Regions from separate parts of the Phytobacter sp. V91 genome, predicted to be linked through region 1. Evidence: riboswitches for the same ligand, from Rfam matches in the RefSeq annotation. Region 1 holds a riboswitch; each other region holds the start of a gene.
What was found. A riboswitch is a leader RNA that binds a small molecule or an ion and turns the genes downstream of it on or off. The one in region 1 is predicted to bind cobalamin.
Positions count from the first base shown of each region.

Region 2: it holds a riboswitch for cobalamin, as region 1 does, so the genes downstream of both, ACSZO4_RS10185 (cobyrinate a,c-diamide synthase) here and ACSZO4_RS08305 (ABC transporter substrate-binding protein) in region 1, are expected to answer to the same signal.
Region 3: it holds a riboswitch for cobalamin, as region 1 does, so the genes downstream of both, btuB (TonB-dependent vitamin B12 receptor BtuB) here and ACSZO4_RS08305 (ABC transporter substrate-binding protein) in region 1, are expected to answer to the same signal.

Region 1 is NZ_CBFFRJ010000030.1:4,969-8,233, forward strand. Features, by position in the region: gene ACSZO4_RS08300 (FecCD family ABC transporter permease) at 1-1,039, opposite strand, end outside; gene ACSZO4_RS08305 (ABC transporter substrate-binding protein) at 1,104-2,105, opposite strand; cobalamin riboswitch at 2,378-2,595, opposite strand; gene ACSZO4_RS08310 (MATE family efflux transporter) at 2,826-3,265, opposite strand, start outside.
Region 2 is NZ_CBFFRJ010000039.1:16,063-19,327, reverse strand. Features, by position in the region: gene pocR (transcriptional regulator PocR) at 27-938, shown strand; cobalamin riboswitch at 1,167-1,346, shown strand; gene ACSZO4_RS10185 (cobyrinate a,c-diamide synthase) at 1,448-2,827, shown strand; gene cbiB (adenosylcobinamide-phosphate synthase CbiB) at 2,824-3,265, shown strand, end outside.
Region 3 is NZ_CBFFRJ010000177.1:839-4,103, forward strand. Features, by position in the region: gene murI (glutamate racemase) at 1-111, opposite strand, end outside; gene btuB (TonB-dependent vitamin B12 receptor BtuB) at 56-1,906, opposite strand; cobalamin riboswitch at 1,973-2,347, opposite strand; gene trmA (tRNA (uridine(54)-C5)-methyltransferase TrmA) at 2,466-3,265, shown strand, end outside.

The sequences.
Region 1 (3,265 bases):
GGATAAAGGAAAACGCGGGCGCGCCGACCAGCGCGGTGATCACCCCAATCGGCAGCACCTGCCCGCTGAGCAGAGTGCGGGAAACCACATCGGCGACGATCAGAAAAATGGCGCCGGCGAGGGCGCTGGCGGGCAACAGGCGCGCATGTTGATTGCCGACAATCAGCCGTGCCGCATGGGGGATAACCAGCCCCACAAAGCCAATGGCGCCGACGATCGACACCATAATGGCGGTCATGGCGGTGACGGCGCCAATCAGCACAATGCGGGTGCGTTTTACCGGAATACCCAGCGAGGCCGCCGAGTCGATACCAAAGGTAAAGGCATCAAGATGGCGGGCGTGCCAGAGGCAAATCATCACCCCCACAATGGCGGTGGGGACCGCCAGCGACACGTCCGGCCAGCGGATGCCGCTCAGGTTGCCTAACAGCCAGAACATGATCCCTCGCGCCTGCTCGGCGTTGGCCGATTTGGTAATAATGAGCGAGGTGAGGGCGTTAAACAGTTGAGAGCTGGCGATCCCGGCAAGAATAATATGGGTGGCGGACGCGCTGCGCTGGCCCCGTGCGGCCATCGCCAGCAGGGCCACAAATAAAAACGCGGTCAGGGCGCCAATAAATGCGCCAAAGGACATGGAGATGGCTCCTGCGCCCAGCCCCGTGAGGGCGACCAGCACCGCACCCGTTGAGGCACCGGCTGAGATCCCCAGCAGATAAGGCTCTGCCAGCGCATTTCGCAGCAGCGATTGCAGCACCACGCCGGAGACGGCCAGGCAGGCACCGCAGCAGGCGGAAACAATCGCCCTGGTCAGGCGGTAATTCCAGATAATCCCCGCATCCAGGGGATCCACCTGATAGCCGGAGTCGAAGAACGCGTTGCTCAGGGTTTTCACGACCACCCGCCAGGGGATCACCGTTTCGCCGATGGAAATCCCCGCCACGATCGCGCAGCACAGCAGCACGCTTACCCACAACGCATGGGCGAAAAATCTTGCCATCAGGGGCGTACTTGATACGCGAAGCCGGGTGAGTTCACTCATGCAAAACCTGATTTCCGTGATTAAAAATACCGGAACGGGCGCATGGCACGTTCCGGCGTAAGGGTTAGTGGCTGGCTTTCTCTTTTGCCAGTCCGGATTCCACCAGCGCATCAGCCAGTTTTTCCAGTCCATCGATAGTGCGGATCCCGGCATTCATGGTCTGCACATCGATAACGGTCAGATGATTTTCCTTCACCGCGGGCAGCAGTCGGGTCACCGGATCGGTCTTTAAATAGTCCATCTTCACTTTCCAGTCATCTGCCGGGAAACGGCGGCGGGACATCTCCCCGAGCACAATCACCGAAGGATTGGCCTTCGCGATGGTTTCCCAGCCGACGGTGGGCCACTCTTCAGAGGAATCAATAATGTTTTTGACCCCAAGGGTAGAGGCAATCCAGGCGGCAGGGCCGAGTTTTCCGGCGACATAAGGGTCAAGTTGCAGGTCAGCGCTGGAGAACCAGAACACCGCTGAGACATCTGGCGGGAGCTTATCCAGACGCTGACGGGCTTTTTCTTCGCGGGCTTTCAGGCTGGCAATCAGCGCATCGCCTTTTTCCTGCACGTCGAAGATATTCGCCAGATCGGCCACTTCCTGATACACCAGTTCAATGTTAAACATGCCTTTACGCACGCCATCGCCGCCGTCGGCGTTGTCTTTCGCGCAATCTGCCGGGGCGGTATAGACCGGCACCTTCAGCTCGCTGAACTGCTCATAAGAGGCAACCGTACCCGCCGGGCCTATCTGCCACTCAAACTGGCTGGCGACCAGATCCGGTTTTTTCGCCACAATGCCTTCGAAGCTGGGGATGTTCTGCGCGATGACCGGGACTTTTTCATTGGCCTCTTTAAAGGGGGCCAGCACCGGGCCGAACCACAGTGCGGTACCCGCTACCCGGTCAGCAAGCCCGAGGGCGTAGAGAATTTCGGTGCTGTTTTGCCCGACGGTCACCACCTGACGCGGCGCCTGGGTGAAGGTGATATCGCGACCGCAGTTTTTGATGGTCAGGGGGTAGTGGGGTTGTGCCGCCTGTACGCTGACGCCTGCCAGCAGGGCGGCTGCGCCCATCAGGGTTAACACTGCGCGACGGGCATATTTATTCGCGCTGGTGGTGGTCATTTTCTTCATCATGTTCCTCTGAAAACTGGCGCAGACAGCTGCGCTCCCTTTAATCCATTCCGGGGACAGACACATGACAAGGCATGACATTTACTACACAAAGGTAAGCAGGCCGGGATAACGCAGACAGAGCCCCGGAAGAGAAAACCTGAAACACAATCTGTAACGCGGTAGTAACCAATGCCAGACTCAGTCATCCTACGGACCATCCCGCCCGATAAGTGAAAACAATGTCGATAGCAGGTCTCCTGGCTCGCGGTAACTCGAACATCGGCCTTCCCATTAATTAACTTAACAGTGACCTGCAATTAACAAGGTTAATTGCCTCTGACGTTCAATATCCGCTTACAGTTGCGGGGGCAGCTATGGCATAAGAGAATGTAGACTCCGCACCATATTCCATCTGACAGTTAAAAAACCATCAAATATTGCTATCTGAGAGCGGACTCTATCGGCAATATATTTTTCCGTCAACCATCTAAAAAAGCTGGTCAGGAACAATTTAAAATCACTGGCCTTGTTATTTTGTGATTATAAATCAATTGGTTATATTGTTTTATTGTGTTTGTAATTATTAGTCTGTATATCAACTCAGTGATTCAAATGAGAATTGTTTGATATTTATCAATATTATTGTCTGCTTTATCTTAAGGACCAGACCTGGGGTAATTATTCAACCTGCGGTGGATCAATCATTTTGCTCATTCCCGGCAGCCATAACAGCAAAAACAAAGACCGCCCGCAGCTGAATAAAATATAACTGAGCCACAAGCCATTATTGCCGTAAGGGCCGATAAGCCCCCAACTGACGAGCAGCCATAACGCCAGCGAAAGCAGCATGGAATTACGTACCGGGCGCGTCCAGGTGATACCGGTAAATATGCCGTAAAACACCAGACCGACGCTGGCGCACAGCGGAAATAGCGTCAGCCAGGGCGCATACCTGAGACTGAGCGCAATGACCTCCGGTTGCCGGGTAAACAAACCGATGACTGGTGAAGCAAAAAACGCCCAGACCAGGGCAATCAGCAGCGGAACCCACAGGCAGGAAATTACCGAACATTTCACCGTTCGCGCGAGTAATTGTTTGTCCTTCGCCCCGCGGGCCT
Region 2 (3,265 bases), on a different contig from region 1:
ATTAAAATTAACTGAGAGGTTTTATCATGATTTCTGCGAGTGCCCTTAACTCGGAACTCATTAATAAAATCGCCCAGGATTTTGCACAAGCCACCGGTCTGGCCGTTGTTGTCGTTAATATCCACGGCGAAGAAATATCCGAGCTTTTTAATTTTACCCCCTTTTGCCAGTTGATGCGGCAGAACCCACAGCATAGCGCCCGTTGCCGCATGAGTGACCGCTGCGGCGGTTTTGAGTCCTCAAAATCCAATCAGCCCTGTATCTACCGATGCCATGCCGGGTTAACGGATTTTTCCATTCCGCTGGTGATTGCCGGGCATCTGGTTGGTTTCGTTCTGTGTGGCCAGGTACGCTTACGTGAAGGCGACGACGTTGAATTGATTAATATTCTTAACATTGACGATCGCTGGCAGGACGATAAGACGCTGATGGATGAGTTTCTTAACGTGCCGGAAATGGACTATTCGCGGGTGATAGCCTCGGCGGATCTGCTCAAGCTTATCGTTGAAAATTGCCTGAAAAAACAGATCAATTTTGTGGTGATCAAAGATCAACAGCAGTCCCCGGAGAGTGCGAAAAACAGCCGTAGTCAGGGGCCGCATGACGGTAAAATGAAGAAAGCCCTGCGCTATATTGATGCCCATCTCTCGGACGAGTTGCGCCTTGAGGATGTGGCCGCGCATGTTTATCTCAGCCCTTATTACTTCAGTAAATTGTTCAAAAAATATCAGGGCATCGGCTTTAATGCGTGGGTAAACAGCCAGCGTATGGCCAGTGCGAAAGAGATGCTGTGCCACAGTGACTGGAGTATTGCCAGTATTGCGCGCAATTTAGGCTTTTCCCAGACCAGTTATTTTTGCAAAGTTTTTCGGCAAACTTATCAGGTCACGCCGCAAGTTTTTCGCCTGCAAAATAATGCAAACTATGACGGTGATTAAATTTCCGATAACAATATTTTGTTATTCACCGGGGCAATAAAATCGCCTGAACTGCCGTTTAAATAAGGCGTTAAAGAAAATGGCAGGCAATAAATTGTTATAGCGCAACAAATTATTGTCCTGATGAGGGTAAACTCAACCAGTTTTTATTTCCATGATGCGATAGATTGCAGTCAGGGAAAATTTACCGTTTCACTCAGCCAGAAGAAACTGAATCTGCTGAGAGGTAAACCATTAAAGCTATCAGGTTCGCCGCAAACGTTTTGCGGCAGGGAAGGGGGTGAGAATCCCCCGCAGCCCCCGCTGCTGTGATGCTGACAACCCCGTTATAACCACTGACCGCAAGGTCGGGAAGGGCGGGCGAGGATGACGCTAAGCCAGAAGACCGACCTGATGGATGACACTCAACAACTTCGGTGGGAAGTCGGTTGCTCAGACGCGTACAGTCACTGCACTGGGATTCCACGCATCCTGACACAGCCTTTCCACCCCGAACGGGGCCTGAAGGTATGTCTGACGAGCGTTGCGCCTTTATTCTTGCCGGTACCGGAAGCGGCTGTGGTAAAACCACGGTCACGCTTGGGTTGCTGAATGCATTGCAGCAGCGTGGCAAACGGGTGCAGCCGTTCAAAGTGGGTCCGGATTACCTCGATACCACATGGCATACCGCCCTTACCGGCGTTCCGTCCCGCAATCTCGATAGTTTTATGCTACCCGCTGCGACCCTCAATGCCCTGTTTAACCAGCAGATGCAAACAGCGCAAATCGCGGTGATTGAAGGTGTGATGGGGCTGTATGACGGCTATGGCACGGATCCGAACTATTGCAGCACCGCGGCGCTGGCAAAACAACTGGGCGTGCCGGTTATCCTGCTGGTGGACGGTAAAGCGGTCTCCACCTCTATTGCCGCTACGGTGATGGGATTTCAGCATTTTGACTCCCGGTTGCGTATTGCCGGGGTGATCGTTAACCGCGTGAACAGCGACAGCCATTATCAACTCCTTAAACACGCCATAGAGCACTACTGCGGTATTCCTGCGCTCGGATACGTACCGGTAACACCTGAGGTTGTTCTGCCTGAGCGTCACCTGGGGCTGGTGACCGCCCGGGAGTCGCATATCGATACCCGGCCATGGCGTGATTTTGCTGCCCGTATTGAACAGACTCTGGATATCGACAGGCTCCTTTCCCTTAGCGCGCTTGCGACATTGCCGCCTGGCGAATGGCCGCCACTACCCGCCGCCGATGCCGGGAAAGGCCTGACGCTGGCGCTCGCCGATGATGAGGCTTTCAATTTTTACTATCCGGACAATCTGCAATTGCTGGAAAACAGCGGGGTGAAGATTGTGCGTTTCAGTCCGCTGCATGACGCCAGTCTGCCCGAATGCCAGATGCTGTGGCTGGGTGGGGGTTATCCGGAACTGCATGCCCGTGCGCTCGCGGAAAATACCAGCATGCTGGCGTCTGTTCGCGCGGCCCACCAGCGTGGCGTGGCCATCTACGCGGAATGCGGCGGCCTGATGTACCTGGGGACAAGGTTACGCGATCTGGAGGGTAACGTTCACTCGCTGGCCAATGTGATCCCCGGCGACAGCCAGATGGGCAAACGGCTGACCCGTTTTGGCTACTGCGAAGCCACTGCATGCCAGCCGACGCTGCTTGCCGATGAAGGCGAAACCTTGCGCGGGCATGAATTCCACTATTCCGACTTTACCCCGAAACAGGCTGCCGTCATGGATTGCCAGAAAAGCCGCGATGGCAAAATTTTGTCGCAGTGGCAGGGCGGCTGGCAGGTAGGGAATACCTACGCCAGTTATCTCCACATTCACTTCGCCCAGCGACCTGAGATGCTGCATCGCTGGATTAGCGCCGCAAGGAGCGCAGGATGACCGTCCTCGCCTGGTGTGTGGCCTGGCTGCTTGACCGCTGGTTGGGGGATCCCCCGCACTGGCCGCATCCGGTGCGCTGGATTGGCGCACTGATCAATTTTACCCAACGTGGAGTGCGTCGGGTTTGTCACTCAGCCAGCGCGCTGCGTATCGGCGGCGGGGTGATGTGGCTGGTTGTTGTTGGCATTACCTGGGGTGTGGCATGGGGAGTGTTAACGCTTGCGACAAAGATTCACCCCTGGTTTGGCTGGTGCGTTGAAGTGTGGATGATTTACACCCTGCTGGCAGCCCGCTGCCTGGATGATGCGGCGCGGGAAGTCGAGCGCGCTTTACGCCACGGCACATTGAGCGACAGCCGGGAAAAACTCTCCTGGATTGTCGGGCGCGATACCTCACAGCTGCAACCGCCGCAAATCACCCGTGCGGTAGTCGAAACCG
Region 3 (3,265 bases), on a different contig from region 1:
ATACACCGATAACCCACCGACGCCGGAATCAAACACCAGCACGGTGGGCCGTAATTTAGAAGGTGTAGCTGCCAGACACGGTATATTCCCGTCCTGCAGTTTGGTAGCCATAAGCTGTCTCGTAGTCTTTATCGAACAGGTTAGCTATTTTACCACGAACTGTCAGGTGAGAGGTCACTGGATATGACGCAGAAAAATCAACCGTACTGTAGCTTGGCAGAACACGCTGCTCAGGATTGTAGGTTGAGGTTCTGTTGTCATAGCGCTTACCGAAGTATTCCCAGGCAAGGTTCATATCCACATCAAATACTGCCCAGTCAAGCTGATACTTGGCCTGGCGTTTAGCGCGACGCGGCAGCACTTCATTCGTTACATCATCACGCGGGTCAATATATTGCAGCGTTACACGATGCGAGAAGATGCCGGTATCCACGCTTCCCGTCCACTCCACGCCCTTAATCGTGGCAGAGTTGATGTTGTAGTAAGCGGTATTGTTATAAGTGATAAGATTATCAATCTCATAACGATACGCGGACAGGCGCCAGTCCAGCGGACCGGTCAACCCCTCTACGCCCGCTTCCCATTGTTTTGACTCTTCCGGTTTCAGATCCGGGTTTGAAGCTATCGTAAAGCGCTTCGCGCCATATTGCTGTCCAAGAGATGGCGCAAGGAAGCCGGTGCCATAGGAAACGGTCAGGCGATAGTTTTCGACAAACTCCCAGCCCGCTGCCGTCTGCCAGGTGCCGTGCCAGCCAAACTCATCATCTTTATCTTCACGACCAGAAGCCTCAAGCGTGACATCGCCAAACTGTTGCAGGCCTGACAAATAGAGACCAGTGTTGTCACGATCATAGGCGTCACGTGTCGTGGCGTTAGATGAAACCAGCCGCTCCTGCTTCCAGTCCACGCCCGCACTAACCGAACCTTTACCTACCGCAACATTGTTCGCCCACTGGATATAGCGTTGTTCCATATCATCCAGGGTCGTGCCGTCTTCGTACCGACCATAAATACTGCTGTAGTTGTAGTCTTTGCTTTTCTGATAGCTCGCCACCAGCTGCGAAGAGTAGATCCCCTGATTAAAGCTAAGGCCGGTATCCCAGCCCTGGCTGTACAGCTGACGCTCGTCTGCACTGTACTCAGGTAAAAACGGTGGGCTACCCAGATCATAATCCACATTGTTAGTAAAGCTGTACCCGCGGAAGAAGCCGTCGAAATTGTCGTTGAACTTGTGTTGCAGGCTGCCCCAGAACGTTTTGTTGCGGTAACCGTCGCGGTCTGCATCATGATCCCAGCTGGAATCCGGCTGCACGTTAAAGCCGCGGGTACTGGTGTAAGAACCTGCCGCTGTCGCAACGGTATCGCCGAAGCGCTGGCGCACCGTGCCATCAAAGGTTTGATAGCCCTTAGAGCCAATGCTCGCATTAATCTGCGACTGCTCAGTTCCCGTCCGGGTGATGACGTTAACCACACCGCCAATCGCTCCGGAACCATAAACGGTAGAACGCGGTCCACGGATATATTCAACACGCTGTACCAGCGAGAGAGGAATTTGGTTCAGTTCAGGATCGTTCGAGATACCCGAACGCGCGACCGGCACGCCGTCAATCAGCAACAACAGATGCTTTGCTTCCGTACCACGTACATAGACCGAAGCTGTCTGGCCCAGGCCGCCGTTTTGCGCAATATCAACGCCAGGCAGACGACGTAAGACATCGACCAACGAACGGGACTGCCAGCGATCGATATCCTCGCGGGTTACCACCTCCGTCGGTGCCAGTACGGTTTTTGCCGGCTGTTGAAAACGATTTGCTGTTACGACCAGAGTGTCCGGGTTACTGTCCTGCGCCCAGCCAGAAAATGCCGTGACGGAGAGAGCCGTCAGCAGCGAAGCTTTTTTAATCATTGTGTGAGCATCCACAAAATAAGAAGGATGCCGCAGGTACCATCAATAGCTCGCGATGATGGCGCCAGATGCGACGTAATTCCGGCAGGTCTTCGGGCTTGGAGGTACTACAAGATGATGACTTCCCACTTTTATACCCGTCATACTTCACGTTGTCTGTGCGTTGGCTTTACTCGGCCTATGGCCTCGCCCCTTCAGGGCCAGCGCAAGCGCTGTTCAAACTGGCATAGCCAATTTGTCCTCGCTCACCCCTGTCACTTACTACAGTAAGCTCCCGGGGATTCACTGCGTTGCCGCCTTCATCCAACCCGAACTATTTAGGGTATATATAAGCAGTGTCTGCTTTCGCTATCATCCCACCCTTCCTTACCGCTGCGCGTCAGCCCCAGATTTACACTGGATTCCCTTTTAACTTACAGAACCGGAACAAGGATGCTACATTCATAAACATATGGATGTCCAGACTGCTATGAGAGGAATCGAAAAAACATCCGCTACTGGACATCCCCTGAGCAATCCCTACAATCCCCGCGTTATTCTTAATCACTCAGGACACACAATGACACCCGAGCACCTGCCAACAGAACAGTACGAAGCGCAACTGGCCGAGAAAGTCGTGCGTCTGCAATCGATGATGGCGCCCTTCTCCGCGCCCGTGCCCGAGGTGTTCCGCTCACCGGTCAGCCATTACCGTATGCGCGCGGAATTCCGCATCTGGCATGACGGCGATGATCTGTACCACATTATTTTCGATCAGCAGACCAGGGACCGCATTCGCGTCGACAGCTTCCCGGCAGCCAGCGAACTGATTAACCAGTTGATGACCGTGCTGATGGGGAACCTGCGCGAAAATAACATCCTGCGCCACAAGCTCTTCCAGATTGATTATCTGACCACCATGAGTAACCAGGCCATTGTCACTCTGCTGTACCATAAAAAGCTGGATGACGCCTGGCGTGAAGAGGCGACCCGTCTGCGCGATGCCCTTCGGGCGCAAAATTTGAACGTGCAACTGATTGGCCGCGCCACCAAAACAAAAATCGAGCTGGACCAGGATTTTGTTGATGAGCGCCTGCCTGTTGACGGCAAAGAGATGATTTACCGCCAGGTCGAAAACAGCTTTACACAACCCAACGCGGCAATGAACGTGCAGATGCTGGAGTGGGCATTAGGTGCAACCAAAGGGTCAACCGGGGATCTGCTGGAGTTGTACTGTGGTAACGGTAACTTCTCACTGGCCCTGGCGCGTAATTTCGATCGCGTGCTGGCGACAGAAATCGCCAAACCCTCAGTGGCCGCAGCCCAGTACAACATCGCCGCTAACCACATCGATAATGTGCAAATTATCCGTATGTCGGC